Regions from separate parts of the Streptomyces sp. NBC_00090 genome, predicted to be linked through region 2. Evidence: predicted binding sites of a transcription regulator. Region 2 holds the regulator's gene; the other holds the start of a gene.

Region 1 (15,143 bases), 1.9 Mb from region 2:
ACGGGTCCACGGGCTCGGAGGCCGTCGGCTTCGGAGGCTCCGTCGGATCCACCGGCGTCGGCGACGGGCTCGGCTTCGGCCTGTCGATCACCGGGGCCGCCGCGCAGGCCGGGTCCGCGCTGCCGTCGCCGCAGTTGGAGCGGGGGGTCTCCACCTCGACGCTGTTGCGGAGCCTGCCGTCCCCGGTCGCCGGGTCCTTGATCTTCACCGAGTACGTGACGGTCGCCGTCTTCCCGGCGGGGATGTTCCCGACGTACCCGATCCTCGGCTTCGTGTACGACACCGTGCCGAGGTCCGTCCGCACGTCGCCGTTGTAGTCGGCGTCGTCGAGGTTCCCGGTCAGGTCGTCGCCGAACTTGGCGTTCGGGTAGTCGAGCGTGCTGATGTTCTTGGCGGTGATCGTGTACGTGAGGGTGCCGCCCGGCTTCACCGTGCGCGGGCTCGCCGTCTTGGTGATCTCCAGGTCGGGCACCGGCACGGAGAAGGCGAGCGCCGACGGCACGTAGGTGTCTCCGCTCGTGGAGAAGGTCAGATCGGCCGAGGTCGCGCCCGGCGGGATCGCGCCGGGCGGGAGGTCGAAGGCCACGGCGTCGATGCTCAGGTTGTTCTCCCACTTCGGGGAGACGGCGCCGTCGCTCGCGCTGACCAGGAAGTTCCGGGTGCTGCCGGTGTGCGGCTCGGTGACGTTCCTGCCGTCGACGAGGAACCTGTCGCCCGGCGTGCCCCGGTCGCCCTCGTACGCGGTGACGCTCGCCCGTGCCGTGCCGCCGCTCCGGTGGAAGCCGTCGACGGTGATCGTGGTGGCGGGGGAGGTCGAGCGCTGGAGGACGTGGCCGCCGTAGACGTACACGTTCCGCCGCTCCGGGGCGCGGACCGGGTCGGGGCCGGGGAACCTGTGGACGACGGTCAGGGACCAGCCCGCCACGCAGCCCTTGCCGTTCGGCGCCCAGATGTTGCCCACCGCCACCTGCGCGTCCGTCCCCGAGACGCCCGCGAAGGCGGCGGTCACGTCCGACTCGCCCGTGTAGTAGTGCGGGCCGTTGGTGTCGGACGGGTCGGCGACCAGGCTGTCGATCGAGACCGGGGTCGCGGGCCCCGTCCCGACCTTGATCACCGGGGCGGTCGTCGCCGGGTCGCCGGGCGAGGCGACGGTGTCGGCGCCGGAGCTGTCGCAGCGCTGGAGCTGCGCCCCGCCCGGCCCCTTGTACGTGCCGTCGTTGCCGCCCCAGAACAGCCGGGCGTAGGCGACCTCGGCGCCCGCCGGGATCCTGACGTGGCCGGTGCTGGAGCCGAAGTCGGGCACCGCGCCGGCCGGGCCCGCCGCCAGGCCGGCGGCGTCGAGCCGCCGCATCACGAAGGTGTTGTTGTTGTCGGAGCCCTGGCCGCTCGCCGCGGTCGCGCAGCGCGCGGCCATGTCCGCCGGGGCGGTGGGGCAGCCCATGACCGTGTTGCCGAGCGTCGTGAAGTCGCCGTAGAGCGATTCGTCGTACCGCTTGCCGAAGGGCTCGACGACGTCCGCCGCGGCCGGGCCGGCCACCGAGACCGCGAGCGAGGCCGCCGCGAGGCCGATGACCGCCGCCACTCCGCCCAGCCGTCGCCCCCGGCCCTGGTGTTGTTGTCTGAAGCGCATAAAAGGGCAATGTAGGCAAAACGGATCATCAGTGGGCGTTACGCCACGCGGCGGCGCGCGTACTCCGTGATGTCGAGCATCGGCGGCCGCTCCTCCGTGTCCACCTCGTACGTCCGCGGGACGAACCCCTCCTCGCCCCGCTCGAACTGGGTCAGCCGCGGCCGTACGAGGTGCCCGCGCGAGAGCCGCAGCTGCGCCGTCCGGTAGATCGCCGCCGCCATCCGGCCCAACGCCCGCTCGTCCTGGTGCCGGTGCTTGCGCACGCCCACGTCCACCTGGGCGAGCGCGTCCAGGCCGACGGTGTGCAGGGCGTCGACGAGCAGCCCCAGCTCCACTCCGTAACCGACGGGGAAGGGCAGCCGTTCGAGGAGGGAGCGCCGCGCCGCGTACTCGCCGCCCAGCGGCTGGACGAAGCCGGCCAGCTGCGGCCAGTGCAGGTTGAGCAGGGGGCGTGCCACCAGCTCCGTCACCCGACCGCCCTGACCGGGCGTCTTGCCGGAGGCGAGCTGGTCGGACGCAGTGCCGGAGGCGAGCTGGTCGGACGCAGTGCCGGAGGCGAGCTGATCGGACGCAGTTCCGAAGGGGCGGTCGTACGTCGCCTTGACGAAGTCGATCCCGGGATCGGTGAGCAGCGGGCCCACGATCCCCGTCACGAAGTCCGCCGAGAAGTCCCGCAGGTCCGCGTCGACGAAGCACACGACGTCCCCGCTCGTCACCATGAGCGACCGCCACAGGACCTCGCCCTTGCCGGGGACGGCCGGTATCCGCGGGAGTATCGCGTCCCGCGCGACCACCCGGGCCCCGGCGGCCGCGGCGACCTCCGCCGTACGGTCGGTGGAGCCCGAGTCGATGACGACCAGCTCGTCGACGAGGGGCACCGCCTCGGTCATGAGTTCGCGGCGGATCACGGCGACGATGTCCCCGACCGTCGCCTCCTCGTTCAGCGCAGGCAGCACGACGCTGACCCTCGTGTTTCGCTTGGCGGCGAGGATCCGCTCCATCGGCCGGTCAGCCACGGACCAGGACCGCCGGTCCAGCCAGCGCTCCACCTCTTCCAGCACGTGATCTCCATCTCGCGGTACGGACGGCCCGTCCAAGCGCCAGGGCCTTCGGTTACAGTCTTGAACAACGCGGATGCCCGATGCACGTCGGGGTGCCGCCCGCGTCGGAGCGCAGGAACGAAGTCCAGCGCGCTTCACAATCGAATACCGCTCATCCAGAGGGGCAGAGGGAAACGGCCCGTTGAAGCCCCGGCAACCCTCCAGTCGGTTACTCGCCCACCCGTCTCCCGGCCACCACCCCTGGTGGAGCCCTGACGGGCACAGCTTTTTTGCGCGAGGCTCCCGGCTAGGGAAGGTGCCAAATCCGTCTCATGACGAAAAGTTCGTCATGGGAAAGATGAGGAGAAAGGGCCTCGCCTCCATGGCTGCACAGACTGTCGCCTCTGCCACCACCGTCGACCTCGGTCCCGCTTCAGGGCTTTCCTGTCGCGAATGCGGTGAAGTGTTCGCCCTCGGTCCGATCTTCGCCTGCGAACTCTGTTTCGGACCGCTCGAAGTCGCGTACGACCTCCCCACCGGTGACCCCGAGGCGCTGCGCAAGCAGATCGAGGCCGGCCCCGCCAACATCTGGCGCTACGCCCCTCTGCTGCCCGTCCCCGCCGACGTCGCCGAGAAGCCGAACCTGAACCCGGGCTGGACCAAGCTCGTCCAGGCCGACAACCTCGCCCGCGAGCTCGGGGTCGCCCCCGGCAAGCTCTTCGTCAAGGACGACTCGGGCAACCCGACCCACTCCTTCAAGGACCGGGTCGTCGCGCAGGCCCTCGAGGCCGCCCGCGCCTTCGGCTTCACCACGCTCTCCTGCTCCTCCACCGGCAACCTGGCCGGCGCCGTCGGCGCCGCCGCCGCCCGCGCCGGCTTCCGCTCCTGCGTCTTCATCCCGCACGACCTGGAGCAGGGCAAGGTCGTCATGGCCGCCGTCTACGGCGGTGACCTCGTCGGCATCGAGGGCAACTACGACGACGTCAACCGCTTCTGCTCGGAGCTCATCGGCGACCCGCTCGGCGAGGGCTGGGGCTTCGTCAACGTCAACCTCCGCCCGTACTACGGCGAGGGCTCCAAGACGCTCGCGTACGAGATCTGCGAGCAGCTCGGCTGGGTCATCCCCGACCAGCTCGTCATCCCGATCGCCTCCGGCTCGCAGCTCACCAAGATCGACAAGGGTCTGCAGGAGCTCATCAAGCTGGGCCTCGTCGAGGACAAGCCGTACAAGATCTTCGGCGCGCAGGCCGAGGGCTGCTCCCCCGTCTCCGCCGCCTTCAAGGCCGGCCACGACGTGGTCCGCCCGCAGAAGCCGAACACGATCGCCAAGTCGCTCGCCATCGGCAACCCGGCCGACGGCCCGTACGTCCTCGACATCGCCCGCCGCACCGGCGGCGCCGTGGAGGACGTGAACGACGAGCAGGTCGTGGACGCGATCAAGCTGCTCGCCCAGACCGAGGGCATCTTCGCCGAGACCGCGGGCGGCGTGACCGTCGGCGTCACGAAGAAGCTCGTCGAGGCGGGTCTGATCGACCCGAACCTCACCACCGTCGTGCTGAACACCGGCGACGGCCTCAAGACCCTGGACGCCGTGGCCGAGAGCTCGCAGGCGACCGCCACCATCCGCCCGAGCCTGGACGCGTTCCGCGACGCGGGCCTGGCCCTCTGAGAGGTACGAAGACATGGCCGTGAACGTCCGCATCCCCACCATCCTCCGCACCTACACGGGCGGTCGGTCCGAGGTCCAGGCCGAGGGCGCGACCCTCGCCGAGGTCATCGCGGACCTGGAGAAGAACCACACGGGTATCGCCGCCCGCGTCCTGGACGACCAGGGCAAGCTGCGCCGCTTCGTCAACGTCTACGTGAACGACGACGACGTGCGCTTTGAGCAGGGTCTGGAGACGGCCACCCCGGCCGGCGCGGGCGTCTCGATCATCCCGGCGGTCGCAGGCGGCTGCTGAGTCGTTGTCTGTCCCGTCTTTCTTGAATTGCCCCTTCCGCGCCATAAAGCGGAAGGGGCAATTCTGTATGGTTGAGCGGGGTAGAGTTGGGGAAGTCCCCTCCGCTGCTCATGCCGGGCGCATATGAGAATGCGCCCCTGCGCGTCAGGAAGCAGCCAAAGTGCGTGCGCGTTGTGTACGATCTGCGCGTTTTGCCGGGCCCGACTTGCCCCGTAATTCAAGGGATTCCCCCTAATTCCCCTTTCTGCCGTGCCCAGAATTCTCGCTCGAATGACCTGTTGCAGAGGGCAGTTGGGCAGATACATTCAGCGGCGGTCGACGCGTTCCGGCGCAGGGTCTGACCCGGGTCCGCGAAGTGCGGTCCCGCGCAAGGGCCAGTAATAGGGGAGTTAGGCATGGCTCAGGGCACCGTCAAGTGGTTCAACGCGGAGAAGGGCTACGGCTTCATCGCGGTCGACGGTGGTGCGGATGTTTTCGTCCACTACAGCGCGATCCAGATGGATGGCTACCGCAGCCTCGAAGAGGGGCAGCGGGTCGAGTTCGAGATTTCGCAGGGCCAGAAGGGTCCGCAGGCGGACATGGTCAAGCTCGCCGTCTGAGCGCGGCGCGATCGGCCACCGACGCAACGCCGTCGAGGGGCCCGCATCCCTGAGGGGAAGCGGGCCCCTCGCGTGTTCCCGGACCACTGCCGCCGCGCCGCGCCCCCATGACTACTCCCGCCGCGCCCCCATGACTACTCCCGCCACGCCCCCGTGACCGCTCCCGCCGCGCCCCCATGCTCCCTCCCGTCACGCCCCCATGTCCCCTCCCTCCACGTCCCCATGACCCCTCCCGCCGCGCCCCGACGACCTCTCTTGGTACGTCCCGATCGTCGAGAGTCGCTTGCACTCTCCTAGGGCGAGTGCTAATCATTGGCGTTAGCACTCGGAAGGTGAGAGTGCTACGAGGATCGGGCAGACGAGGCCGCCGGCCGGGTGGGGCAAGGAACCACGCGGAGTATCGGAGGCCGTCCGTCGCGGGCGTCGGCGCGGTCCTGGAGCGTTATCCACCCCATGTCCGGGAGGACCACTTCACATGGCCAAGATCATCGCGTTCGACGAGGAGGCCCGGCGCGGTCTCGAGCGCGGCATGAACCAGCTCGCTGACGCCGTCAAGGTCACCCTCGGCCCCAAGGGTCGCAACGTCGTCCTCGAGAAGAAGTGGGGCGCCCCCACGATCACCAACGATGGTGTCTCCATCGCCAAGGAGATCGAGCTCGAGGACCCGTACGAGAAGATCGGCGCCGAGCTGGTCAAGGAAGTCGCCAAGAAGACGGACGACGTCGCCGGCGACGGTACGACCACCGCCACCGTCCTCGCCCAGGCGCTCGTCCGCGAGGGCCTCCGCAACGTCGCCGCCGGTGCCAACCCGATGGCCCTCAAGCGCGGTATCGAGAAGGCCGTCGAGGCCGTCTCCGGCGCCCTGCTCGAGCAGGCGAAGGATGTCGAGACCAAGGAGCAGATCGCTTCCACGGCCTCCATCTCCGCCGCCGACACCCAGATCGGCGAGCTCATCGCCGAGGCGATGGACAAGGTCGGCAAGGAAGGCGTCATCACCGTCGAGGAGTCCCAGACCTTCGGTCTGGAGCTGGAGCTCACCGAGGGTATGCGCTTCGACAAGGGCTACATCTCGGCGTACTTCGCCACCGACATGGAGCGCATGGAGTCGTCGCTCGACGACCCGTACCTCCTGATCGTCAACTCCAAGATCTCCTCCGTGAAGGACCTGCTCCCGCTCCTGGAGAAGGTCATGCAGTCGGGCAAGCCGCTGCTGATCATCGCCGAGGACGTCGAGGGCGAGGCCCTGTCGACCCTGGTCGTCAACAAGATCCGCGGCACCTTCAAGTCCGTCGCGGTCAAGGCTCCGGGCTTCGGCGACCGTCGCAAGGCCATGCTGAACGACATCGCCATCCTCACCGGCGGCACGGTCATCTCCGAGGAGGTCGGCCTCAAGCTGGAGAACGCGGGCCTCGACCTGCTGGGCCGCGCCCGCAAGGTCGTCATCACCAAGGACGAGACCACCATCGTCGACGGTGCCGGTGACAGCGAGCAGGTCGCCGGTCGCGTGAACCAGATCCGCGCCGAGATCGAGAACTCGGACAGCGACTACGACCGCGAGAAGCTGCAGGAGCGCCTGGCGAAGCTCGCCGGCGGTGTTGCGGTCATCAAGGCCGGTGCCGCGACCGAGGTCGAGCTCAAGGAGCGCAAGCACCGCATCGAGGACGCCGTTCGCAACGCGAAGGCGGCCGTCGAGGAGGGCATCGTCGCCGGTGGCGGCGTGGCTCTGCTCCAGGCCTCCTCGGTCTTCGAGAAGCTCGAGGCCGACCTGTCGGGCGACGAGGCCACGGGCGCGAACATCGTGAAGCTGGCCCTCGAGGCCCCGCTGAAGCAGATCGCGGTCAACGCCGGCCTCGAGGGCGGCGTCGTGGCGGAGAAGGTCCGCAACCTGCCCGTCGGCCACGGCCTCAACGCCGCGACCAACGAGTACGTCGACCTCATCGCCGAGGGCATCATCGACCCGGCGAAGGTCACGCGCTCCGCGCTGCAGAACGCCGCGTCGATCGCCGCGCTGTTCCTCACCACCGAGGCCGTCATCGCCGACAAGCCGGAGAAGGCGTCCGCGCCGGCCGGCGGCGGCATGCCGGGCGGTGACATGGACTTCTGATCCTCCGGGATCGGTGGTTCATCGCTGAACGCGCAAGCCGAACGCGAAGAGCAGACCGAGGGCGGCACTCCCCATCAGGGGGGTGCCGCCCTCGGGCGTCTCCGCCGGAGGTGACGTGGGGGAGAGGCGGGGCGATCCTGGAATGGGCCCTTCGTGAAGGGAACGGACCATGGTCACGCTGCTGACGACGCCGGCCGATCGCGAGCTGGTCATCACCCGGACCTTCGACGCCCCGCCGGGCATGCTCTGGGCGGCGTGGACGCGCCCCGAGCACGTGCGTGAGTGGTACGGGGTCTGGGGGCTGACCACGACGGTCGTCGACATCGACCTGCGGGTGGGCGGCGCCTGGCGCTGGGGCCAGACCGCCCCGGGCGGCCAGGAGATCGTCTTCTCCGGTACGTACGAGGAGGTCGTCCCGGCCGAACGGCTCGACTACACGGAGGTCTTCGAGCAGATGCCGGACGCCGACCCGGTCCGGGTCACCCTCACCTTCGACGCGACCCCCGACGGCGGCACGGCCCTGACCAGCACCTCGCTCTGGCCCTCGAACGAGATCAGGGACCAGGCGCTGGCGGCGGGCATGGAGACGGGGGTGCGGGAGCAGTACGACCGGCTGGCGGAGCATCTGCGGTCGATGTGAGGACGGGGCCGCGGGCGGGGCTCAGGCGGGTGTCGGGTGGGTGTCAGGTGGGCCTCAGGTGGTGCCCGAATACTTGTGGAACGCCAGGCCGCGGGCGCGGGCGTCGGCCGTGTCCGCCTTCAGCTCGGAGAGGGTCCGGGGCCGGTAACCCGGCCCGCCGCAGCAGCTCTTGTGGAAGCGGACGCCCGCGTGGAGGAGGGTCGAGAGCACCCGCCAGGCCGAGGTGTCCCGGCGGCGGGGCGGTGCGAAGGCCGATCCCACGTGGATGAGCGTGCGCGCGCAGCGCGGGCAGCGCCGCTCACGGTCACGGTCGTACGGCTGCTTGTACGAGGCCCGGCACGGCAGGCAGACGTACGAGGTCTTGGCATGGCCCATGGGGCCAGGGTAGGGGCGCGGGGGCGGGGGCTCCACGGGGTTTCCGGCGCCCCCGGTTCCGAGCCATGCCCGCCCCCCGGCGGCTCAGCGGCGGAAGAGGGCCGTCCAGAGGAAGGGTTCGCCGAAGCTCGGCGATCCGGCGGGCTCGTCGCGCATCCGGCGGAGGTCGATCTCCGTCAGGTCGGCGAAGAGCGCGCGCAACTCGCCGTCGGTGTAGGCGAGTCCGCCGTCCAGCCTGCCCTGCCGGTAGAAGTCGGCGTCCGGCAGCTCCGAGCCCATGCCGCCCTCCCCGGCCGCGAACGCGGTGAGCGCGAAGTGCCCGCCGGGCGCGAGGGCGCGGTCCAGGAGGGCGAGGTAGCTGACGCGGCGGTGCGGGGGCAGGTGGTGGAAGCAGCCGGAGTCGTAGACGAGGTCGTACGGGCCGCCGTCGAGCGCGGTGTCCAGGGCGCCGGCGAAGGCGTCGCCGCACACGAACCGCACGTCCCGCGCGCCCTTTGCGGAGGCCTCGGCGGCCCGCTCCTGCGCCCAGCCGATCGCGGTGGCGGAGAGGTCGACGGCGTCCACCTCGTAGCCGAGCGACGCGAGGTACAGGGCGTTCCGCCCGGGCCCGCAGCCGAGGTCGAGGGCCCGCCCGCCGCCGGCCGGGAGCAGTCCCCGCTCGACGTACGACACCAGGTTCTCGTCCGGCTTCGCGACGAAGAACGGCACCGGCTTGTCGCGGTCGGCGTAGAACCCGTCCCACCAGTCGGCTCCGCCCTCCGTCCACCGGTCGGCGCCGGGCGCGAACAGCCCGTCGAGCAGGCGCAGCACGTCGTCGACGGTACGGATGTCACGGTTGTTCAGGTCCATCGGGATCCCCCTCCGAGTCGATCTCCAGGGTAGGGGGAAGAGAGGTAAAAGCCCAGGTCAAAGGTGGTGTGCGGAGTGGCTGTACGGGCCCTGGGCGGCCCACGGGCGGGGGTGCGGGCGCCGGGGGGCGGGCCCCGTGCGTGGGCCCGTCCGAGCCCGCTCCCAGGCCCGGGAAGAGGCCTTCCCGGGCCCCGCCGACAGATGTTTCTGGCGCAGTCGAATCGCGTGAATGTACGATCCGGCTGCCGACAGGGGGGGTCCCGCCGGCCCCAGGTCCGCGCGGTCCACTCCGCCCTGTCCTGCCTGCCCGTCGTGCCACCCTCCCGTGTCGCTCCCGCTTTCACGCTTCACGCCCGTACGAGGGGACACACGTACTTGTCCGTCCGAAGAGCCGTCGCGCTCGCGCTGAGCGCGGCCCTTGGCATCACCGGCCTGACGGCCACCACAGCACCCGCACCCGCACTCGCGGCCCCGGCCGCGTCCGACGCGCCGTACGAGGTGACGATCGATGCGCTGCCCGACAGGACACCGCCCGCGGCGGCCGTTCTGGGAGCCGGTGCCGGTGTCCAGCTGTCCTACGGCGGGCACGCCCGCTGGCAGAGCCTGAGCGACGGGCGGATCGCCCACGCGCCGGGCTGTGACGCGGATGAGCCGTTCTCCTTCGGCGACGTGTTCGTCTGCGTCGACCCCTACACCGAGGAGGCCGTCGTCCATGACTTCACGACCGGTGTCACCTCCTCCCGGACCGCGGACCTCGGCACCACGTGGCTGCCCCTCGTCAGCGGCGGCCACCTGGTGCGGTCCGAGCCCGGGGACGGGGGCGTCACCCTGCACTTCCTCGGCTACGGCGAGGACGCCCCGGCCGACCGGGAGGTCTTTCTGACCGGTGCCGCCTCGGAGCCGTCGGTCCTCGCTCAGGACGAGACGGGCGCGGTCCTCAGCTACCTCGTCGGCGAGGCCCCGGTCACCGTGCTCCTCGACTTCGCCACCGGCACCGTCACCCCGCTGCCCGCGCTGCCGTTCGCCCCGGCGGCGCGCGCCGCCGCTCTCAGTGCCGACCGGATCGTCCTGTACGGCGAGCCGGACACGGACCAGGCGTTCGTCCTCTCCCGTACGGACCTCGGCGCTCCCGGCCGGACCGTGCGGCTGTCGGAGGACGGGTCCGCCGCGGACGGTCTGCTCGCCGTCGTCGGTGACTGGATCGTCAGCCGCGACGGGCTCCCCCCGTCCGATGACGGCTACGACTACGGCCTCGCGCAGCTGCGCGTCGCGCCGGTCGCGGGCGGGACACCGCGTGACCTCGGCGTCACCGTCCTGGCCGGGGCGTCGTTCGCGACCGGCCCGGACGGTGCGCTGTACGTGTTCGGCGACACCGCCTCCAGCCCGTGGGGCGTGCGGCGGGTCTCCCCGGGCGCCGACGGCGCGCCGGTCACCACGCAGGTGTCCGTGGCCGCCGATCAGCTGCCCACGCGGGCCGGCCTCACGCTGTCCCACGGCAGGGTCGTGACGGAGAGCGAGACCGAGGGGAGCGAGCCGAAGCTCCAGGGGTACAGCCTGTCCCTGACCGGCACGCATGCGGCGACGCCCGCGTGGAACTGTGCCTCCCTCGCTGCCGCCGTGAACTGCCCGTCGCTCATTGCGTCCTCCCTTTTCGGATCCGGACGCTGGTGGGCGGAGACGGGCGACGGCCGTCTGATCACCCTGGAGCAGGTGAACCGTCCGGCCTCCGGCGGTCAGCCGGCCTGCTCGGACTGCGCCGTCACGGTGCACACGACCACACCGGGTACGGGAGGCGGCACGCGCAGCGTCCTGATCCGGTACACGGCTCCGCTCGACCTGGGACGTCTCGTCGGGGTCTCCGGCCGCTACGTGCACTTCCGCGCCGAAGCGGGCTCCGTGACGCGTTCGATGGTCGCGGACATCGAGACGGGCGCGGTGCTCAGGGAGTCCACCAACCTTCAGCAGGCGCTGTGGGGCGGACGGCTGTGGACGGCGGCCGCGACGGGCGGCACGCTCTCCGCGGTCGACGTGCGCACGGGCGCGACCGTCGAGACCGCCGATCTCGGGACGAGCTGCCCGTTCACCGGACTCGAGGTCGTCGGCAAGTGGATCTACCGGCGGTGTGCCTCGGACCCGGGCGCGGTGCTGGTGTACGACCGCGAGACGAAGACTCCGGTCTGGTCCCGGATCCCCCGCTCCAGCACGCCGCGTCTCGGCGACGGCTTCCTCGCCTTCCCCGCCAGCGGGATGACCGACTCGCTCTACGTGGAGGACGTCCGTTCCGGTGAGGCGGAGGAGCGACTGGTCGGCGGGCTCGCGTACGACCGGCTCGACTACGACGGTCAGGGGTGGACGGTCGACCGCTTCGGCGGTGGCGTCGCGTTCATCGACCCCTGGGAGGCGGTCCGCGTCGTCGGCCTCGGTGGCGTCACCAGCCGGCTGACCGCCATCGACTCCGACACCCCCGCGGCCAACCTCATGTCCGCCTCCTGGAAGCCCCGCTGGTGGCTCTCCAAGCCCGCCGCCTCCTGGTCCCTCTCGCTCAAGCACAAGGCGACCGGCAAGGTCGTCCGGACGCTGACCGGGGGTGAGGCCCGGGGCCTCGTCGCCCCCTCGTGGGACGGGAAGGACGCCGCGGGGCGGTTCGTCGCCAACGGCGCGTACACCTGGACGCTGACCGCGAAGGCCGTGGACGGACAGGGTGCCGACCTGTCGGTGACCGGGACCGTCCCGGTGTCCGGTGCGGCCGCCGTCCGGCGTGACCTCGCCGGGAGCGACGGCTTCGGCGACCTGCTGGTGATGGACACGGCCGGCCTGGTCTCGATGTACCGGGGGACCGGTACGGGCACGGTCTCGGCGAAGATCGCCGGCACGGGCGCGAAGTTCCCGACGACCTCGGTGTTCGTCCCCACGGGCGACCTGAACGGCGACCGCTGCGCCGACGTGTACGCACGCGTAGGGGACCAGCTGCGGGCCTACCGGCCCGGCTGCGACAAGGTGCTTTCCGCCTCCTCCCCGTACACGCTCGTCGGCGCCGGCTGGAGCCCGTACGACGTCCTGACGTCCTCCGGCGACGTCAACGGCGACGGGTACGCCGACCTGATCGCCCGCGAGGCGTCCAGTGGTGACGTCTACTTCTACGCGGGCACGGCGGACCACCGGGTCAAGGCCCGGGTCCGGATCGGCACGAACTGGAAGCTGTACAAGAAGATCGTCGGCGCGGGTGACCTCAACGGCGACGGCCGCGGCGACCTGCTCGGCGTCGACGCCTCGGGCGTGCTGTGGCGCTACTACGGCACGGCCACCGGCGGCGTGACGGCCCGCGTCAAGGTCGGCGGCGGATGGGGCGGTTACTCCTCCCTGGTCGGCGTCGGCGACCTGTCCGGTGACGGGCGCGCGGACCTCCTCGCCCGTGACACGGCGGGCAGGCTCTACGGCTACAAGGGCACCGGCACCGGCCTCTACGCCCCCCGCGTGCTGATCGGCTCCGGCGGCTGGAACGGCTTCAAGGGCCTGTACTGACCGTCACTCCTGATCCCTGATTCCTGAGCGATCCGCTCCGAGGGCCCGGCCGCACGGCCGGGCCCTTCGCGTTCCCGGAGGCCGTTCCGCGCTACGGCGCCAGCAGCGCCGGGTCCTGGCCCGCGCGTCGCAGCGCGTCCGCGACGAAGCCGTTCGCCTTCAGCTCCTCGACCGTGTCGCGGAGGAACGCGACGGTCTCCGGGAGGCGGTCGACGGTCGTCCCGACCGCCTGCCGGATCTCCATGAACCGCCCCTCGATCAGCCGTACGGCGTCCGGGTGCGCGGCGGCGTACGCGGCCATCGGCTGCCGGATTCCCGCGCCCGCCTCCAGGCCCTCGGCGCGGAAGACGTCGACGCCCTCCTCGCCGCGCACGACGGTCGCGTGCGCGAGGGAGCGGGAGAGGAACAGGTCGTACGCCGAGCCCTGCTTGACGCCGATCCGGACGCCGGGGGCGTCCACCTCCTCGACGGTGGTGAGGGCCGAAGCGCGCGGCACCGCGTACACGCCCTCGATGACGGCGTACGGAGCCGTGAACGCGACCTCCTTCTCGCGCGCCGGATCGACGGCCAGGAAGCAGAGGTCGGCCCGCCCGTCCGCCATCGCCTCGAACGACTTCCGCGCCGCGTCGAAGCAGAGCAGCTCGACGGGCAGACCGAGGCGCGCCCCCAGCTCCCGTGCCAGGTCCACCGTGATCCCGGTGGGGGCGTCGGGGGTGCCCTGGGCGAGGACGGGGTTCCCGAGGTTGACGGAGGCGCGCAGGGTGCCGGTGGGGGCCAGGTCGGCGGCGATGTGCGCGGGGTGGTCAGGCGTGGTCGTCATGGGTGGGGAGTCCAGGAGGGCGGGGCCGCGGTCCGAATCGCCGGGGAAACGATGCCTCAGGTGGTGGTCCGGTGCAGGTCGTTCAGGAGGGTCAGGTCCTCGGGGGTGAGGCGGAGGGCGCCCGCGTCGACGTTGGCGGCGAGGTGGGCGGGGTCGCCGGTGCCGGGGATGGCGAGCAGGTGGGGGCCCTGGTGGAGGGTCCAGGCGATACGGACCTGGGCGGCGCTCGCGCCGTGGGCCTCCGCGACGGCGAGGACCTCGGGGCTCTCGGGGGCGGTCGCGCCGGTCTCGCGGCCGGCGGCGGCGATCGCGTAGAAGGGGACGAAGGCGACGCCCTGCTCCCCGCAGAGCCGGACGAAGTCCTCGTACTCGGGGCGGACCCCGATCCCGTACATGTTCTGCACGCAGACGACGGGGGCGATGGCCCGGGCCTCGGCGAGGTGGGCCGGGGTGATGTTGGAGAGGCCGAGGTGGCGGATGAGGCCGGCCTCGCGGAGCTCGGCGAGGGCGCCGAAGCGTTCGGCGATCGAATCCGTGCCGAGGACACGGAGGTTGACGACGTCGAGGTGGTCGCGGCCGAGCTGACGCAGGTTCTCCTCGACCTGCGCGCGCAGCGCGGCGGGGGTGCGGGCGTGCTCGCTCCAGGCGCCGGAGGGGTCGCGGCCGGGGCCGACCTTGGTGGTGATGACGAGGTCGTCGGGGTACGGGCCGCCCAGGGCGCTGTTGATCAGCTCGTTCGCGGAGCGGAGCGGCGAGAAGTAGAAGGCCGCCGTGTCGATGTGGTTCACCCCGAGCTCGACGGCCCTGCGCAGGACGGCGATCGCGCTGTCGCGGTCCCTGGGTACGGCGTTCTCGACGAGGGCCGCGCCGCGCTGGGGCAGTCGCATGGCACCGAACCCGACCCGGTTGACGGTGAGTTCACCGCCGAGGGTCCAGGTGCCGGAGGCGGAGGCGTGGGGCGTGGTGGTCGAGCTGGTGGTGGTGGTCATGGCGGGGATGATCTCCTGGCGGCGGCATCGGCGCCAGCGGGTTACCGTCCCGCCGTCGGGCGGCCTTCGCCGTCCTGGAACCCGAGTCCGGGTGGGCCGGCCCCGTATGCCTCGTGCGCGCTCATGCCTCGGGTCAACCGGACCCGAACGCCCGGGGGTTGGCCCCACCCCGGACCCGCCGGTCTGCCGGATGGGGGCCGCGGGGCCGTTCCGCGAGGCTGTGCGCATGACAACGAACCGCGGTCGCAAGGCCCTCCTCCTCGCCCTCTCCGCCGCCGCCGTCGCGGGGGCCGCCCTCACCGGAGGCGGTGCCACCGCCGCTGCCGCCGAGGCCGCGACCGGGCTGACGTGGGGCGACTGCGCCCCGACCGTGCGGCCGCTGCCCGGGCAGCGGTGCGCCACGCTCTCCGTACCCCTGGACTACGCCGACCCCGACGGGGAGCAGATCCGGCTGGCCGTCTCCCGGCTGCCCAGCACGCGGCCCGAGGCGCGCCGCGGGACCCTGATGGTGATTCCGGGCGGGCCCGGCAGCTCCGGGGTCCAGCGGCTGGCGCAGAAGGGTGCCGCCCTGGCGGAGGAGATGGACGGGGCGTACGACCTCGTGGCCTTCGACC
Region 2 (15,143 bases):
GATCAGGCGTACGGAGCCGCTGCGGGCGGAGTCGAGGAGCGCGGCCTCGGCGGCCGTCTCGCAGAGGTGGGCGAGGTCGGCGCCGGAGAAGTCCTCGGTGACCTTGACGAGCTTGCCGAGGTCGACGGCCTCGATGGGGCGCTCGCGCAGGTGGTAGCGGAGGATCGACTCCCGGGCGGCCGCGTCCGGCGGCAGCACGAGCAGGGTGCGGTCGAGTCGGCCGGGGCGGCGCAGCGCGATGTCCACGTCCCAGGGCACGTTGGTGGCGGCGAGCACGAAGACGCCTTCGTTGCCGGCGCCGCTCGCGATGCCGTCGAGCTCGGTGAGGAGCTGGTTGACGACGTTGCGCAGTCCGCTGTGGTGCGTGCGGGAACGCTTGGCGCCGAGGGCGTCGAGCTCGTCGAGGAAGACGACGCAGGGCGCCTGTCGGCGGGCGGTCTCGAAGATGTCGTGGATGTTCTTCTCGGAGGCCCCGATCCACATGTCGAGGACGTCGGAGAGGGAGACGGTGAGGAAGCTCGCGCCGAGCTCGCCCGCGACGGCCCGGGCGATGAAGGTCTTGCCGCAGCCGGGCGGCCCGTACAGGAGCAGCCCGCCGCGCAGCGACTTGCCGTACAGCTTGCGCAGTTCGGGGTTGCGCATGGGGGCGAGGAAGGCCGCCTCCAGGCGGTCCTTGACCTCGTCCATGCCGCCGACGTCGGCGAGGCGTACGGAGCCGGGCGCGTCGACGTCCCAGGCGGCGGCGTCCCCGGCGGGGCCGTCACCACCGGCGGCCTGCGGCTCCTCAAGGAAGCGGGGGCCGACGAGGTCCTGGACCTGCTGCTCGGCGGCGGCCCAGTCGAAGGCGGGGGCGTCCCCGGTCGTGGGCGCGGGCGCCGCGGGTGCCTCGGGAGCGGGGGGCGCGGGTGCCTCGGGAGCGAGGGACGCGGGCGCCGCGGGAGCAGGGGGCGCGGGTGCCTCCGGCGTGGAGCCCGGTGTGGCGGCCGGGGGCAGGCCCATCGCCCGGACCATCAGCGCGCGGGCGTCGGCGTCCCCGGGCGCGTGCTGGAGGGCGACGGCCGCCTCCGCGACGGCCTCCTCGTTGCGTCCCTCGGCAAGAAGGAGCTCGGCGAAGTGGAGGCGCAGGGGTACGTCACCGGGGGCGGCGGCAACGGCGGTGCGCAGACTGCGGATCAGAGGGGACTCGTCGGCCATGCGGCCACCCTAAGGAGCACCCGGGTGCGGCCGTCCACCGGGTTCCGGCAGACACCCGTCCGTACACTGCGGCGGATGAGACGGGAAGGCGCGCTGCGCGAGCTGACGGTGGGCGGCACGGTGTGGCTCTGGAACGTCCGGCACCGCCACCCCGACTGCCGGACCGTGCTCTCCCTGCGCCGCGCGGAGCACCGCCACGCGCTGCTCCGGCTGGTCTTCCGGAACGCTCCGGGGCGGGCCGTGGCCGGCTTCCCGATGGGCGTCGGCGAGGTGGCCGCCGGAGGCGGTTGGCTCAACCTCAACGAGCCGGGCGTGGTGCGCCGCTTCCTCCAAGAGGCCCTGGCACGCGGCCTCGTCCCCACCGCTCACGGGGAGACGGACGAGGACGGCTGGCCGCTCTTCGACACCCTGACGGCGACGGAACCCCCGGACGCCGCATAGGGGGTGTCCGGCGGACCAGGGCCGGGGCGGTGGACGGGCGGTGGACGTGCGCGTATGCCGGTGCGACGCACGACCATGGTCCTGGGACCCGCCCCTCACTTGAATGGGGACATGACACAGAACACGGGTGGGAAGAGTGCCGGGGCGGTCCTCGGAGCGGCGACGGTGACGACCGGACTGCTGGCGGGGGTGTGGTTCGCGTACGTCTGCTCGGTGATGCCGGCGCTCGCGCGCAGCGACGACCGGGTCTTCGTCGAGGTGATGCGGAACATCAACGACGTGATCCAGAACCCGGTCTTCTTCACGCCGTTCTTCGCCGCACCGGTCCTCGCGGCGGTGGCCGCCTGGCAGCACCGCGCCACCCGGGCGCGGACCTGGACGATCGCCGCGGCCGTCCTCTGCGCGGCGGTCTTCCTGGTCACCTCGGCGGTGAACGTCCCCCTCAACGACGCCCTCGCGACGACCCGCGACCCGGCCGCGGCCCGGGCCGCCTTCGAGGGCCCCTGGGTCGCGTGGAACCTGGTCCGCGCGGTCCTCTCGACGGCGGGATTCGCCTGCCTGCTGCGGGCGACGACGGTACGGAACCGGGCGGGGGCGCGGGACTGAGGCTAGGACGTGTGCCGGGCGCCGCCGGGCAGGCGGGACTTTCGACACACGCCCTAGCTCCAGCGGCCCGTGCGTCCCAGGACCAGGGCCGTCGCGGCCGTACCCGCCGTGGAGGTGCGCAGCACGCTGCGGCCCAGGCGGTACGGCTTCGCCCCGGCCGCCTCGAAGGCCGCGAGCTCGTCCGGGGAGACACCGCCCTCGGGGCCGACGACCAGCACGACCGAGCCCTTCTCAGGGAGTTCGGCGGTGGCGAGCGCGCCGCTGGGATGGTCGCGGTCCTCGTGCAGGACCGCGGCGAAGTCGGCGCCCGCGAGGAGGGCGGCGACCTGCTTGGTCGTCATCAGGTCGGCGACCTCGGGGAAGCGGGTGCGGCGCGACTGCTTGCCCGCCTCGCGCGCGGTGGACCGCCACTTGGCGAGCGCCTTGAGGCCCCGGTCGCCCTTCCACTGGGTGATGCAGCGGGCGGCGGCCCAGGGCACGATCCCGTCCACGCCGGTCTCCGTCATGGTCTCCACGGCCAGCTCGCCGCGGTCGCCCTTGGGCAGCGCCTGGACGACGGTGATCCGCGGCTCCTCCTCGGGGTCCTCGTGGACCTCGTCGACCCGCACCGTCAGCTGGTCCTTGCCCTCGGCCGCCAGCACGACGCACTCGGCCCAGCGGCCCCGGCCGTCGGCGAGGACGAGCTCCTCGCCCTCCCGCAGCCGCTTCACGGAGACGGCGTGCCGGCCCTCCGGCCCGCCCAGGAGGAAGCTCCCCGGGCCGGGAACGGCGTCGACGACGAAGACGGGTGCGGTCATGAGGCGCTCCTGTGAGCCAGCTCGGAGAGGGCGGTGTCGAGTTCGGCGGCCAGCACCTCGACCAGCTGCCCGGCGGGGAGTTCGCGGGCCAACCGGTGGCCCTGCCCGGCCCACAGGGCCATGCCCTGGGCGTCGCCGGAGGTGGCGGCCGCCTTGCGGAGCGGGGCGGTGAGGTGGTGGACCTCGGGATAGGCGGCGGGGGCGTACGGCCCGTGCTCGCGCATGAAGCGGTTGACGAGCCCGCGCGCCGGACGCCCGGAGAACGCCCGGGTGAACGCGGTCCGGGTGAAGAGCGGGTCGGTCAGGGCCCGCTTGTGCAGCGGGTGCGCGCCCGACTCGGGACAGCCGAGGAAGGCGGTGCCGAGCTGGGCGGCGTCGGCCCCGGCGGCGAGGACCGCGGCGATCTGCGCGCCGCGCATGATCCCGCCGGCGGCGACGATCGGCAGCCCGACGCTCTCGCGGACCTGGGTGACGAGGGCCAGGAGCCCGGTCCCCGGGGTGTCGTCGTCCTCCGGGTCGTCGCGGTACGTGCCCTGGTGCCCGCCCGCCTCGACGCCCTGGACGCAGACGGCGTCGGCACCGGCCCGCTCGGCGGCGAGGGCCTCCTCGGCGGAGGTGACGGTGACGAGCGTGAACGTTCCGGCACGGGCGAAGGCGGCGAGCGTCCCGGGCTCCGGACACCCGAAGGTGAAGGAGACGACGCGGACCGGGTCCTCCAGGAGGATGGCCAGCTTGGCGTCGTAGGCGTCGTCCCGGCAGTCGTAGTCCTCGCCTAGCGGGGTCTCGTACCAGGTCGCCTCGCCGGCGAGCTGGTGGCGGTAGACCTCGACGGCGGCGGGATCGGCGTGCGGGCCGCTCTGCGGCATGAAGAGGTTGACGCCGAACGGACGCGCGGTCAGCCCGCGCACCTGTTTGATCTCCTGGTAGAGGCCTCCGGCCGTCTTGTACCCACCGGCCAGGAAGCCGAGCGCACCGGCCTCGCAGACGGCTCCGACGAGCTCGGGACAGGAGCCGCCACCCGCCATGGGGGCCTGCACGATCGGATGCCGAGAGAGATCGTTCAGTGCGGTGGTGGACATACGGGCATCGTTTCATGACCGTGCTGCCGGGCCGAATCGGTACGTCAGGTACGGAAAGGGCGGCACCCCCGATGCCGGGGTGCCGCCCTTTTTCCGCTCCAGGCTCTACCGCCCGTTGAACGCATCCTTCAAGCGCGAGAACAGCCCCTGCTGCCCCGGCTGGAACTGTCCGGTGGGCCGTTCCTCGCCGCGCAGCTTGGCCAGCTCGCGCAGGAGCCGCTCCTGCTCCGGGTCGAGCTTGCCCGGGGTCTGCACCTCGACGTGCACGATCAGGTCGCCCCGGCCGTTGCCCCGCAGGTGCGTGACGCCGCGGCCGTGCAGCGGGACCGACTGGCCCGACTGCGTGCCCGGGCGGATGTCGATCTCCTCGATGCCGTCGAGGGTCTGCAGCGGCACCTTCGTGCCGAGCGCGCCCGCCGTCATCGGGATCGTCACCGTGCAGTGCAGGTCGTCGCCGCGCCGCTGGAACGTGTCGTGCGGGATCTCGTGGATCTCGACGTACAGGTCGCCGGCCGGACCGCCGCCGGGGCCGACCTCGCCCTCGCCGGCGAGCTGGATCCGGGTGCCGTTGTCGACACCGGCCGGGATCTTGACGGTGAGCGTGCGGCGGGAGCGGACCCGGCCGTCGCCCGCGCACTCGGGGCACGGGGTCGGGACGACGGTGCCGAAGCCCTGGCACTGCGGGCAGGGCCGGGAGGTCATGACCTGGCCCAGGAAGGACCGGGTGACCTGGGAGACCTCACCGCGGCCGCGGCACATGTCACAGGTCTGCGCGGAGGTGCCGGGCGCGGCACCCTCACCCGAACAGGTGGTGCAGACGACGGCCGTGTCGACCTGGATGTCCTTGGTGGTGCCGAAGGCCGCCTCGTTGAGGTCGATCTCCAGGCGGATCATGGCGTCCTGGCCGCGGCGGGTCCGCGAGCGCGGTCCGCGCTGCGAGGCCGTGCCGAAGAAGGCGTCCATGATGTCGGAGAAGTTGCCGAAGCCACCCGCGCCGAAGCCGCCCGCGCCACCGCCGCCGGAGGCCGAGAGCGGGTCGCCGCCGAGGTCGTAGACCTGCTTCTTCTGCGGGTCCGAGAGGACCTCGTAGGCGGCGTTGATCTCCTTGAAGCGTTCCTGCGTCTTGGGATCGGGATTGACGTCCGGGTGCAGCTCGCGCGCGAGCCTCCGGAAGGCCTTCTTGATCTCGTCCTGGGAAGCGTCGCGGCGCACGCCGAGTACGGCGTAGTAGTCCGTGGCCACTTACGACTCCGCCAGGATCTGTCCGACGTAACGTGCCACTGCGCGTACCGCTCCCATCGTTCCGGGGTAGTCCATGCGGGTCGGTCCGACCACGCCGAGTTTGGCGACTGCTTCGCCGCCCGAACCGTAGCCGACCGAGACGACGGACGTGGAGCTCAGCCCCTCGTGGGCGTTCTCGTGCCCGATGCGTACGGTCATGCCCGATTCCTTGGCCTCGCCGAGCAGCTTGAGGAGCACGACCTGCTCCTCGAGGGCTTCCAGGACGGGCCTGATCATCAGGGGGAAGTCGTGTCCGAAGCGGGTGAGATTGGCGGTGCCGCCGATCATCAGCCGCTCCTCGTGCTCCTCCACGAGCGTTTCGAGGAGGGTCGCGAGCACGGTCGAGACCGTGGCGCGGTCCTCGACCTCCTCGAAGGACTCGGGGAGGTCCTGCACCAGCTGCGGCACGTCGGCGAACCGGCGGCCGACGACCCGGCTGTTGAGCCGGGCCCGCAGATCGGCGAGGGAGGTCTCGCCGAAGGGCGTGGGGCAGTCGATGACCCGCTGCTCGACGCGGCCGGTGTCCGTGATGAGCACGAGCATCAGGCGGGCCGGGGCCAGCGCGAGCAGCTCCACGTGACGGACGGTCGAGCGGGTCAGCGAGGGGTACTGGACGACGGCGACCTGACGGGTCAGCTGCGCGAGCAGCCGCACCGTACGGCCGACGACGTCGTCGAGGTCGACCGCGCCGTCGAGGAAGTTGTGGATGGCCCGCCGCTCGGGCGTCGACAGCGGCTTGACGCCGGCCAGCCGGTCGACGAAGAGCCGGTAGCCCTTGTCGGTCGGGATGCGGCCGGCGCTGGTGTGGGGCTGGGCGATGTACCCCTCCTCCTCCAGCACGGCCATGTCGTTACGGACCGTGGCGGGCGAGACACCGAGTTTGTGGCGCTCCGTGAGCGCCTTGGAGCCGACGGGCTCCTCCGTCCCGACGTAGTCCTGGACGATGGCGCGCAGCACCTCGAGTCTGCGTTCGCTGAGCATTCGTGCGCACCTCCAGCTGTCGTCGTCGTTCCGGTTGCTCCGCTTTTGGCACTCACCCTGTCCGAGTGCCAGCAATCCCCCGGCCAGTGTACGGCGGCGGACAACACTCCTGGCAAGGAGGCGGCAGCCCAGCGGCTAGCGTCGCCCCATGGACATCGATTGGGAAGCGTACGGCTGGGAGCGGTTGGCGGAGGGAACCGGCAGGCGCCGGCTGCCCGGCTGGGACGCCACGGTGGGCCTGGTCACGGGCGAGCGGGCGGTATTGCTGTACGACACGGGCTCGACGCTCGCGGAGGGCGCCGAGCTGCGGGCACAGATCGCCGCGCTGACGGGCGGCCGGAGAGTGACGCACATCGCACTGAGCCATCCGCATTTCGACCATGTCCTCGGGACTGCGGCCTTCGCGGGCGCGGAGGTCTTCGGCGCGGTCGGGGTGGACGAGCTGCTCGGCCGGGAGCGGGACCGGGAGGCGCTGGGCGCGGACGCGGTACGCCAAGGAGTCGACGCTCGGGACGCGGCGGAGGCCGTCGACATGCTGGTGGCCCCGCGGCACGTGGTCTCCGGCGAGTGGACGCTCGACCTGGGCGGCCGGCAGGTGCTCCTGGCCAACGTCGGCCCCGGTCACACGGGTCACGACCTGGCGCTCTTCGTCCCCGGCTCGCGCGAGGTCGTCTTCTGCGGGGACCTGGTGGAGGAGTCGGGCGAGCCGCAGGCCGGACCGGACGCGATCCCGTCCCGCTGGCCGGACGCGCTGGACCGGCTGCTGTCGCTCGGCGGCGAGGAAGCGTTGTACGTGCCGGGCCACGGGGCGGTGGTGGACGCCACGTTCGTACGGACACAGCGCGAGGAGCTGGCACGCCGCTTCGACGTGTCATAACGTCGCCCGAATGCGCAGCTACGACCCGGACCTGACACCCGCCTGGAAGCGGTCGGCACCCGTCCCGGAGATCCCGGCGGACCCCGACCTCGTCGTCGAGGAGGTCTCCACGGGCTTCTGCGGGGCCGTGATCCGCTGCGAGGCGGGCACGGTGACCCTGGAGGACCGCTTCGGCAAGCACCGGGTCTTCCCGATGGAACCGCGCGGCTTCCTCCTGGAGGGCCGGGTGGTCACCCTGGTGCGGCCCTCCGCCGCCGCCCCGGTACGCCCCACCCGTACGGCCTCCGGCTCGGTCGCCGTACCGGGCGCGCGGGCGCGCGTGGCGCGGGCGGGCCGGATCTACGTGGAGGGCCGGCACGACGCCGAGCTCGTCGAACGGGTCTGGGGCGACGACCTGCGGATCGAGGGCGTGGTCGTGGAGTACCTGGAGGGCATCGACGACCTGCCGTCGATCGTGGCGGAGTTCGGCCCGGCCCCGGACGCCCGGCTTGGCGTCCTGGTGGACCACCTGGTCCCGGGTTCGAAGGAGTCGAGGATCGCCGCGCAGGTGACCTCCCCGGACGTGCTGGTGGTCGGCCACCCGTACATCGACGTCTGGGAGGCGGTGAAGCCCTCCTCCGTGGGCATCAGGGCCTGGCCGACGGTCCCGCGCGGCCAGGACTGGAAGACGGGCGTCTGCCAGGCCCTGGGCTGGCCGCCGAACACGGGCGCGGCCTGGCAGCACATCCTGTCGCGGGTCACCTCGTACAAGGACCTGGAGCCGGAGCTGCTGGGTTCCGTCGAGCGGCTGATCGACCACGTGACCGTGCCCTGACCTACGGTCGGCCCGTTGTGCCGACCGACGCCCGGCCCCTTCTCCGCACTCGCGGAGGTGCTCCGTCGATCAGTTCGTCCACACGGCCGAGCAGGTCCCGCTCCCCGCAACGGCGGGGGTACGGCTGCCGCCGGGCGTCACCCTCACTCAGTCCACCAGGTCCCGCACGACCGCGTCGGCGAGGAGCCGCCCCCGCAGCGTCAGAACGGCCCGCCCGGCCTCGTACGACGCGGGGTCGAGGAGGCCGTCCTCCAGGGCCTTCCGTGAGGCGGCAAGCCCCGCCGGCTTGAGGATCGACAGCTCCACGCCCTCCCGAAGCCGCAGCTCGAGGAGGATCCGCTCCACCCGCCGGTCCTCCTCCGAGAGGAGCTCCCGCCCGGCGCCGGGCGACTTCCCGGCGCCGAGAGCCGCCGCGTACGCACCGGGATGCTTCACGTTCCACCACCGCACCCCGCCCACGTGGCTGTGCGCTCCCGGCCCGGCGCCCCACCAGTCGGCCCCGCGCCAGTACAGCTCGTTGTGGAGGCAGCGCCCGGCCTCCGAGGTGGCCCAGTTGGACACCTCGTACCACTCGAACCCTGCCTCGGCGAAGACGGAGTCGGCGATCAGGTACCGGTCGGCGTGCACGTCGTCGTCGGTCATCGGCACCTCGCCGCGCCGGATCCGGCGGGCCAGCTGCGTGCCCTCCTCGACGATCAGCGCGTAGGCGCTGACGTGGTCGGGTCCGGCGCCGATCGCCGCGTCGAGCGAGGCCCGCCAGTCGTCGTCGGTCTCCCCCGGTGTGCCGTAGATCAGGTCCAGGTTGACGTGCTCGAACCCGGCCGCCCGCGCCTCGGCGACGCACGCCTCGGGGCGTCCGGGCGTGTGGGTCCGGTCGAGGATCTTCAGGACGTGCTGCTTGGCACTCTGCATGCCGAAGGAGATCCGGTTGAACCCGCCCTCCCGCAGCTCGGCCAGGTACGCGGGGGTGACCGACTCCGGATTCGCCTCGGTGGTCACCTCGGCGTCGTCCGCGAGCCCGAACTCGTCCCGGACGGCCCCCAGCATCCGTACGAGGTCCCCGGCGTCGAGCAGCGTGGGCGTACCGCCGCCGACGAACACCGTCCGCACCGGCCGGGGGTCGTCGCCGAGCACCTTGCGGGCGAGCCGGATCTCCTCGGTGACCTGCCCGGCGTAGTTGTCCCGGGAGGCGAGCACGCCACCGGCACCGCGCAGCTCGCTCGCGGTGTACGTGTTGAAGTCGCAGTAGCCGCAGCGCGTCGCGCAGTACGGAACGTGCAGGTAGAACCCGAGGGGCCGCTCGGCCGCCCCTTCCAGGGCGTGCGCGGGCAGCGCCCCGGTCTCGGGCACGGACTCACCATCGGGCAGTACGGAAGGCATGAGCCCATTGTCCCGTACCGCCCGAGGTGAACCGTCTGCCTGTGGACAACCGGGGTCCGCGCAGGTCAGGACTCGCGCGAGCCCGTGTACATCTCCTCGATGAGCTCCTTGTACTCGCGCTCCACCACCGGCCGCTTCAGCTTCAGCGACGGCGTCAGCTCGCCGTGCTCGATGTCGAGGTCGCGCGGCAGCAGGCGGAACTTCTTGACCGTCTGCCAGCGCTGGAGGCCCTCGTTGAGCCGGTCCACGTAGCCCTGGATCAGCTTCACGGTCTGCGGGGCGGCGACGATCTCGGCGTACGACTTGCCCGCGAGGTCGTGCTCGGCGGCCCAGCCGAGGAGGGAGGGCTCGTCGAGGGCGATCAGCGCGGTGCAGTAGTTCCGGTCGGCGCCGTGGACGAGGATGTTGGAGACGAACGGGCAGACGGCCTTGAACTGGCCCTCGACCTCGGCCGGCGCGATGTACTTGCCGCCGGACGTCTTGATCAGGTCCTTCTTGCGGTCGGTGATCCGGAGGTAGCCGTCCGCGGACAGCTCGCCGATGTCACCGGTGTGGAACCAGCCGTCGGACTCCAGGACCTCGGCCGTCTTCTCCGGCTGGCCGTGGTAGCCCTCCATGATGCCCGGGCCGCGGAGCAGGATCTCGCCGTCGTCGGCGATCCGGACCTCGGTGCCGGGGAGCGGCTTGCCGACGGTGCCGGTGCGGTAGGCCTCGCCCGGGTTGACGAAGGAGGCGGCGGAGGTCTCCGTGAGGCCGTAGCCCTCCAGGATGTGGATGCCCGCGCCGGAGAAGAAGTAGCCGATCTCGGGGGCGAGCGCGGCGGAGCCGGAGATGCAGGCGCGCAGGTTGCCGCCGAAGGCCTCACGGATCTTGCTGTAGACGAGGGCGTCGGCGACCTTGTGCTTGGCGGTGAGGCCGAAGGGCGCGGAGGCGGTGCCCGTGCGGCGGAAGTTGTCCTGGGTGGCCTTGGCGTACTCGCGGGCGACGCCTGCCGCCCACTGGAAGATCTTGTACTTGGCGCCGCCGGCGGCGCGGGCCTTGCCGGCGACCCCGTTGTAGACCTTCTCGAAGATGCGGGGCACGGCGGCCATGTAGGTCGGCTGGACCACCGGCAGGTTCTCGATGATCTTCTCGACCCGGCCGTCGAGGGCGGTGACGTGCCCGACCTCGATCTGGCCGGAGGTGAGGACCTTGCCGAAGACGTGCGCGAGCGGCAGCCACAGGTACTGGACGTCGTCCTTGGTGACGAGACCGGTGGCGGCGATGGCCTTGGCCATGTACGACCAGTTGTCGTGCGGGAGGCGGACGCCCTTGGGGCGGCCGGTGGTGCCCGAGGTGTAGATGAGGGTGGCCAGCTGGGTGGAGGTGATCGCGGCGACCCGCTCCTTGACGGCCTCGGGGTGCTTCTCCAGGTACGCGCGACCGCGTGCCTCCAGGTCGGCGAGGGAGAGGACCCAGTCGCCGTCGCTCTCGACGCCCGTGGCGTCGATGACGACGACGTGGTGGAGGTCGGGCAGGTCGGCGCGGCGCTCGACGGCCTTCGCGAGCTGGGCCGCGTCCTCGGCGATGAGGACCCTGGACTCGGAGTCGGAGAGGATGAACGCCGACTCCTCGGCGTTGGTCTGCGGGTAGACGGTGGTGGTCGCGGCACCGGCGCACATCACGCCGAGGTCGGCGAGGACCCACTCCACCCGGGTGGAGGAGGCGAGCGCGACCCGCTCCTCGGACTGCACGCCGAGGTCGACGAGGCCGGCGGCGATCGCGTAGACCCGCTCGGCGGCCTGCCCCCAACTGAGCGACTTCCAGTCGTCCGGACCGGTGCCCGAGGCGGCGGGCACCGGGTACCGATAGGCCTCCGCGTCGGGAGTCAGCTCGACGCGCTCAAGGAAGAGGGTCGCCACGGAGGGCGGCCGGTTCTCGATCAGGGTCTGTGTGTCGCTCACGACGTCCTCCGGGCGGCGGCGGTGCCTGCTGGCGGTGCGTAACTACGTAACTAACTGGCGAGTAACCTTCGATTCGGGATCAGAGTAAAGGCCCGAGGACCGGCGCGTAAGTGCCTGCAAGGCGCCGCTTGATAACGAACGGGTCCACGCGCCGTCGGCACGTGGACCCGTTCGATGCACAGGACAGCTATTCGCTGCCGACCGGCTACTTCTTCTTGCCGGAGGACTCGTCGCTCGAAAGGACGGCGATGAAGGCCTCCTGAGGCACCTCCACCGAGCCGACCATCTTCATGCGCTTCTTGCCTTCCTTCTGCTTCTCGAGCAGCTTCCGCTTACGGGAGATGTCACCGCCGTAGCACTTGGCGAGGACGTCCTTGCGGATCGCGCGGATGGTCTCGCGGGCGATGACCCGGGAGCCGATCGCGGCCTGGATCGGCACCTCGAAGGCCTGCCGCGGGATGAGCTCGCGCAGCTTGGCGACGAGGCGCACACCGTAGGCGTAGGCGGCGTCCTTGTGGGTGACGGCGGAGAACGCGTCCACCTTGTCGCCGTGCAGCAGGATGTCGACCTTGACCAGGCTGGAGGCCTGCTCGCCGGTGGGCTCGTAGTCGAGGGAGGCGTAACCGCGCGTCTTGGACTTCAGCTGGTCGAAGAAGTCGAAGACGATCTCGGCCAGGGGCAGGGTGTAGCGGATCTCCACCCGGTCCTCGGAGAGGTAGTCCATGCCGATCAGCGTGCCCCGACGGGTCTGGCACAGCTCCATGATCGCGCCGATGAACTCGCTCGGGGCGAGGATCGTGGCGCGTACGACGGGCTCGTACACGTCGTTGATCTTGCCCTCGGGGAACTCGCTCGGGTTCGTGACCGTGTGCTCGCTGCCGTCCTCCATGACCACGCGGTAGACCACGTTGGGGGCGGTGGCGATCAGGTCGAGACCGAACTCGCGCTCGAGCCGCTCACGGATGACGTCGAGGTGGAGAAGGCCCAGGAAACCGACGCGGAAGCCGAAGCCGAGCGCGGCGGAGGTCTCCGGCTCGTAGACCAGCGCGGCGTCGTTCAGCTGGAGCTTGTCGAGGGCCTCGCGGAGGTCCGGGTACTCCGAGCCGTCCAGCGGGTACAGGCCCGAGAACACCATCGGCTTGGGGTCCTTGTAGCCGCCGAGGGCCTCGGTCGCGCCCTTGTTCAGGGAGGTGATCGTGTCACCGACCTTGGACTGGCGGACGTCCTTCACACCCGTGATGAGGTAGCCGACCTCGCCGACGCCGAGACCGTCGGCCGCCGTCATCTCCGGGGACGAGACGCCGATCTCCAGGAGCTCGTGGGTGGCGCCGGTCGACATCATCTTGATGCGCTCGCGCTTGTTGAGCTGGCCGTCGACGACTCGTACGTACGTCACCACGCCCCGGTACGAGTCGTACACGGAGTCGAAGATCATCGCGCGGGCGGGGGCGTCGGCGACGCCGACCGGGGCCGGAACGTCCCGGACCACGCGGTCGAGCAGCGCCTCGACGCCCATGCCGGTCTTGGCGGAGACCTTGAGGACGTCCTCCGGCTGGCAGCCGATGAGGTTGGCGAGCTCCTCGGAGAACTTCTCCGGCTGGGCGGCCGGCAGGTCGATCTTGTTCAGGACCGGGACGATGGTGAGGTCGTTCTCCATCGCCAGGTAGAGGTTGGCGAGCGTCTGCGCCTCGATGCCCTGGGCCGCGTCGACCAGCAGGACCGTGCCCTCACACGCCGCCAGCGAGCGCGAGACCTCGTAGGTGAAGTCGACGTGCCCGGGCGTGTCGATCATGTTCAGGATGTGCGTCCTGCCCTCACCCTGCCCGTCGGTGGGCGCCCACGGCAGACGGACCGCCTGGGACTTGATCGTGATGCCGCGCTCCCGCTCGATGTCCATCCGGTCGAGATACTGGGCACGCATCTGCCGCTGGTCGACCACACCGGTGAGCTGGAGCATCCGGTCGGCGAGCGTGGACTTGCCGTGGTCGATGTGCGCGATGATGCAGAAGTTGCGGATCAGAGCCGGGTCGGTACGGCTCGGCTCGGGCACGTTGGTAGGAGTCGCGGGCACGCAGGGTCTCGTCTCGGGGCGATGTCGGATCGATACGTAGGCTCCATGGTCCCATGCCCGCCGCCCTGTGCCCGGTTTGGGCGGGCCCGAGGGTGACTGATACTGTGGACAGCTGTGTCTCGTGTGCCCTCTCAGCTGCGAGTCACACTCCAGAAGGAACATCGAACCTGTAAAGGCTCTTTTCGTGGCGAACATCAAGTCCCAGATCAAGCGGAACAAGACGAACGAGAAGGCGCGCCTGCGCAACAAGGCCGTCAAGTCGTCGCTCAAGACCGCGATCCGCAAGGCCCGTGAGGCTGTCGCCGCGGGTGACGTCGAGAAGGCCGTCGTGGCTTCTCGCGCCGCTTCCCGTGCGCTCGACAAGGCTGTCTCGAAGGGTGTCATCCACAAGAACGCCGCCGCCAACAAGAAGTCGGCGCTGGCCACCAAGGCTGCCGCTCTCCAGGGCTGAGCTCTGATGTAACCGGTCGTACGGGACACAGCGGGCCCTCTCTCCCGCTCCCGCCCGACCACCAGGACTCGCACGCGGACGCGTTCGCCACGCGGGTGCGAGCCCACCCTCGTTTGACGACGAAGGCCCCGGCCTCCTTCCCCAGGAGCCGGGGCCTTCGCCATACCCACGGCGAGGCCCGCCTCCGCAACACTCCCGGGCCATAACCGCACGCCGCGACGCAAAGCCGCCGCGAACCCCCAGAACCCAGGCTGCGCGGCGCGAAGCCACCGCCGACGAACCCCCCGGGTGCTGAGCTACCCGCAAAGCCACCCCGCCCGCCCAGGGCCCAGGTCACCACGACGCAAAGCCGCCCCCTCCTGGCAGCAACCAGAACGAGAACCGGGACGCGCCCCTCAGCCCACAACCGGCCCGACGTGAAGCCTCCGACGAACCCCCGGGGGCGCGGAGCGGCGCAGCGCAAAGCCACCGCGAACCCGCCGAGCCCAGACTCCGTGATACGAAGCTGCCGCCTCCCAGCAGGGAGCCAGAGCGGGAACGGGGCCCCGCCCCCTCAACCCACAGCCACCACAGCGCGAAGCCGCCGCCTTCCGGCAGCCACCAGAACGAGAACCGGCTCGATCCCAGCCCCACGACCGGATCGGCGCGAAGCCGCCGCGCCCTCCAGGGGCCCGGGGCGCAGCCCCGGCAACATCAAACCCCCACCAGCCCCCGGCAGGGTTTCGGGAAGGGGCGGGGTGGGGGAATCAACCGCCCCAGGCCCAACACCCCCGCCCCGCCAACACCTACCGCCGCAACCGCGCCGCCCGCGCCACCGCGACCACCGCCTTCTCCAGGGCGTACTCGGGATCGTCGCCCCCGCCCTTCACCCCCGCGTCCGCCTCCGCGATCGCCCGCAGCGCGAGGGACACCCCGTCCGGGGTCCAGCCCCTCATCTGCTGCCGCACGCGGTCGATCTTCCACGGCGGCATGCCCAGCTCACGCGCCAGGTCCGCGGGCCGTCCGCCCCGGGCGGACGAGAGCTTCCCGATCGCCCGCACACCCTGCGCGAGCGCGCTCGTGATGAGCACCGGCGCCACCCCTGTCGAGAGGGACCAGCGCAGGGCCTCCAGGGCCTCCGCCGCACGCCCCTCCACCGCCCGGTCGGCGACGTTGAAGGAGGAGGCCTCCGCGCGGCCGGTGTAGTACCGCCCGACGACGGCCTCGTCGATCGTCCCGTCGACGTCCG

What was found. Region 2 encodes HrcA, which represses chaperone genes, less so after heat shock. Its sites were predicted from a motif close to TTNGCACTCNGNNNNNCNGAGTGCNAA; they were not measured.
Region 1: a site for HrcA is predicted at 5,513-5,539, ahead of groL (chaperonin GroEL). Genes of this name have one in related genera too.

The regions. Positions count from the first base shown of each region.
Region 1 is NZ_CP108224.1:4,999,545-5,014,687, forward strand. Features, by position in the region: gene OG361_RS22395 (hypothetical protein) at 1-1,630, opposite strand, end outside; gene OG361_RS22400 (glucosyl-3-phosphoglycerate synthase) at 1,669-2,691, opposite strand; SAM riboswitch class I at 2,840-3,035, shown strand; gene thrC (threonine synthase) at 3,029-4,339, shown strand; gene OG361_RS22410 (MoaD/ThiS family protein) at 4,353-4,631, shown strand; gene OG361_RS22415 (cold-shock protein) at 5,027-5,230, shown strand; gene groL (chaperonin GroEL) at 5,706-7,334, shown strand; gene OG361_RS22425 (SRPBCC domain-containing protein) at 7,504-7,974, shown strand; gene OG361_RS22430 (deoxyxylulose-5-phosphate synthase) at 8,029-8,349, opposite strand; gene OG361_RS22435 (class I SAM-dependent methyltransferase) at 8,434-9,198, opposite strand; gene OG361_RS22440 (FG-GAP-like repeat-containing protein) at 9,574-12,720, shown strand; gene OG361_RS22445 (transporter substrate-binding domain-containing protein) at 12,812-13,540, opposite strand; gene OG361_RS22450 (aldo/keto reductase) at 13,597-14,529, opposite strand; gene OG361_RS22455 (alpha/beta hydrolase) at 14,756-15,143, shown strand, end outside.
Region 2 is NZ_CP108224.1:3,064,517-3,079,659, forward strand. Features, by position in the region: gene OG361_RS13475 (ATP-binding protein) at 1-1,194, opposite strand, end outside; gene OG361_RS13480 (hypothetical protein) at 1,270-1,635, shown strand; gene OG361_RS13485 (DUF1772 domain-containing protein) at 1,747-2,241, shown strand; gene OG361_RS13490 (16S rRNA (uracil(1498)-N(3))-methyltransferase) at 2,295-3,038, opposite strand; gene OG361_RS13495 (nitronate monooxygenase) at 3,035-4,117, opposite strand; gene dnaJ (molecular chaperone DnaJ) at 4,223-5,359, opposite strand; gene hrcA (heat-inducible transcriptional repressor HrcA) at 5,360-6,379, opposite strand; gene OG361_RS13510 (MBL fold metallo-hydrolase) at 6,528-7,256, shown strand; gene OG361_RS13515 (DUF3097 domain-containing protein) at 7,267-8,070, shown strand; gene hemW (radical SAM family heme chaperone HemW) at 8,218-9,450, opposite strand; gene OG361_RS13525 (AMP-dependent synthetase/ligase) at 9,516-11,393, opposite strand; gene lepA (translation elongation factor 4) at 11,599-13,464, opposite strand; gene rpsT (30S ribosomal protein S20) at 13,649-13,915, shown strand; gene holA (DNA polymerase III subunit delta) at 14,701-15,143, opposite strand, start outside.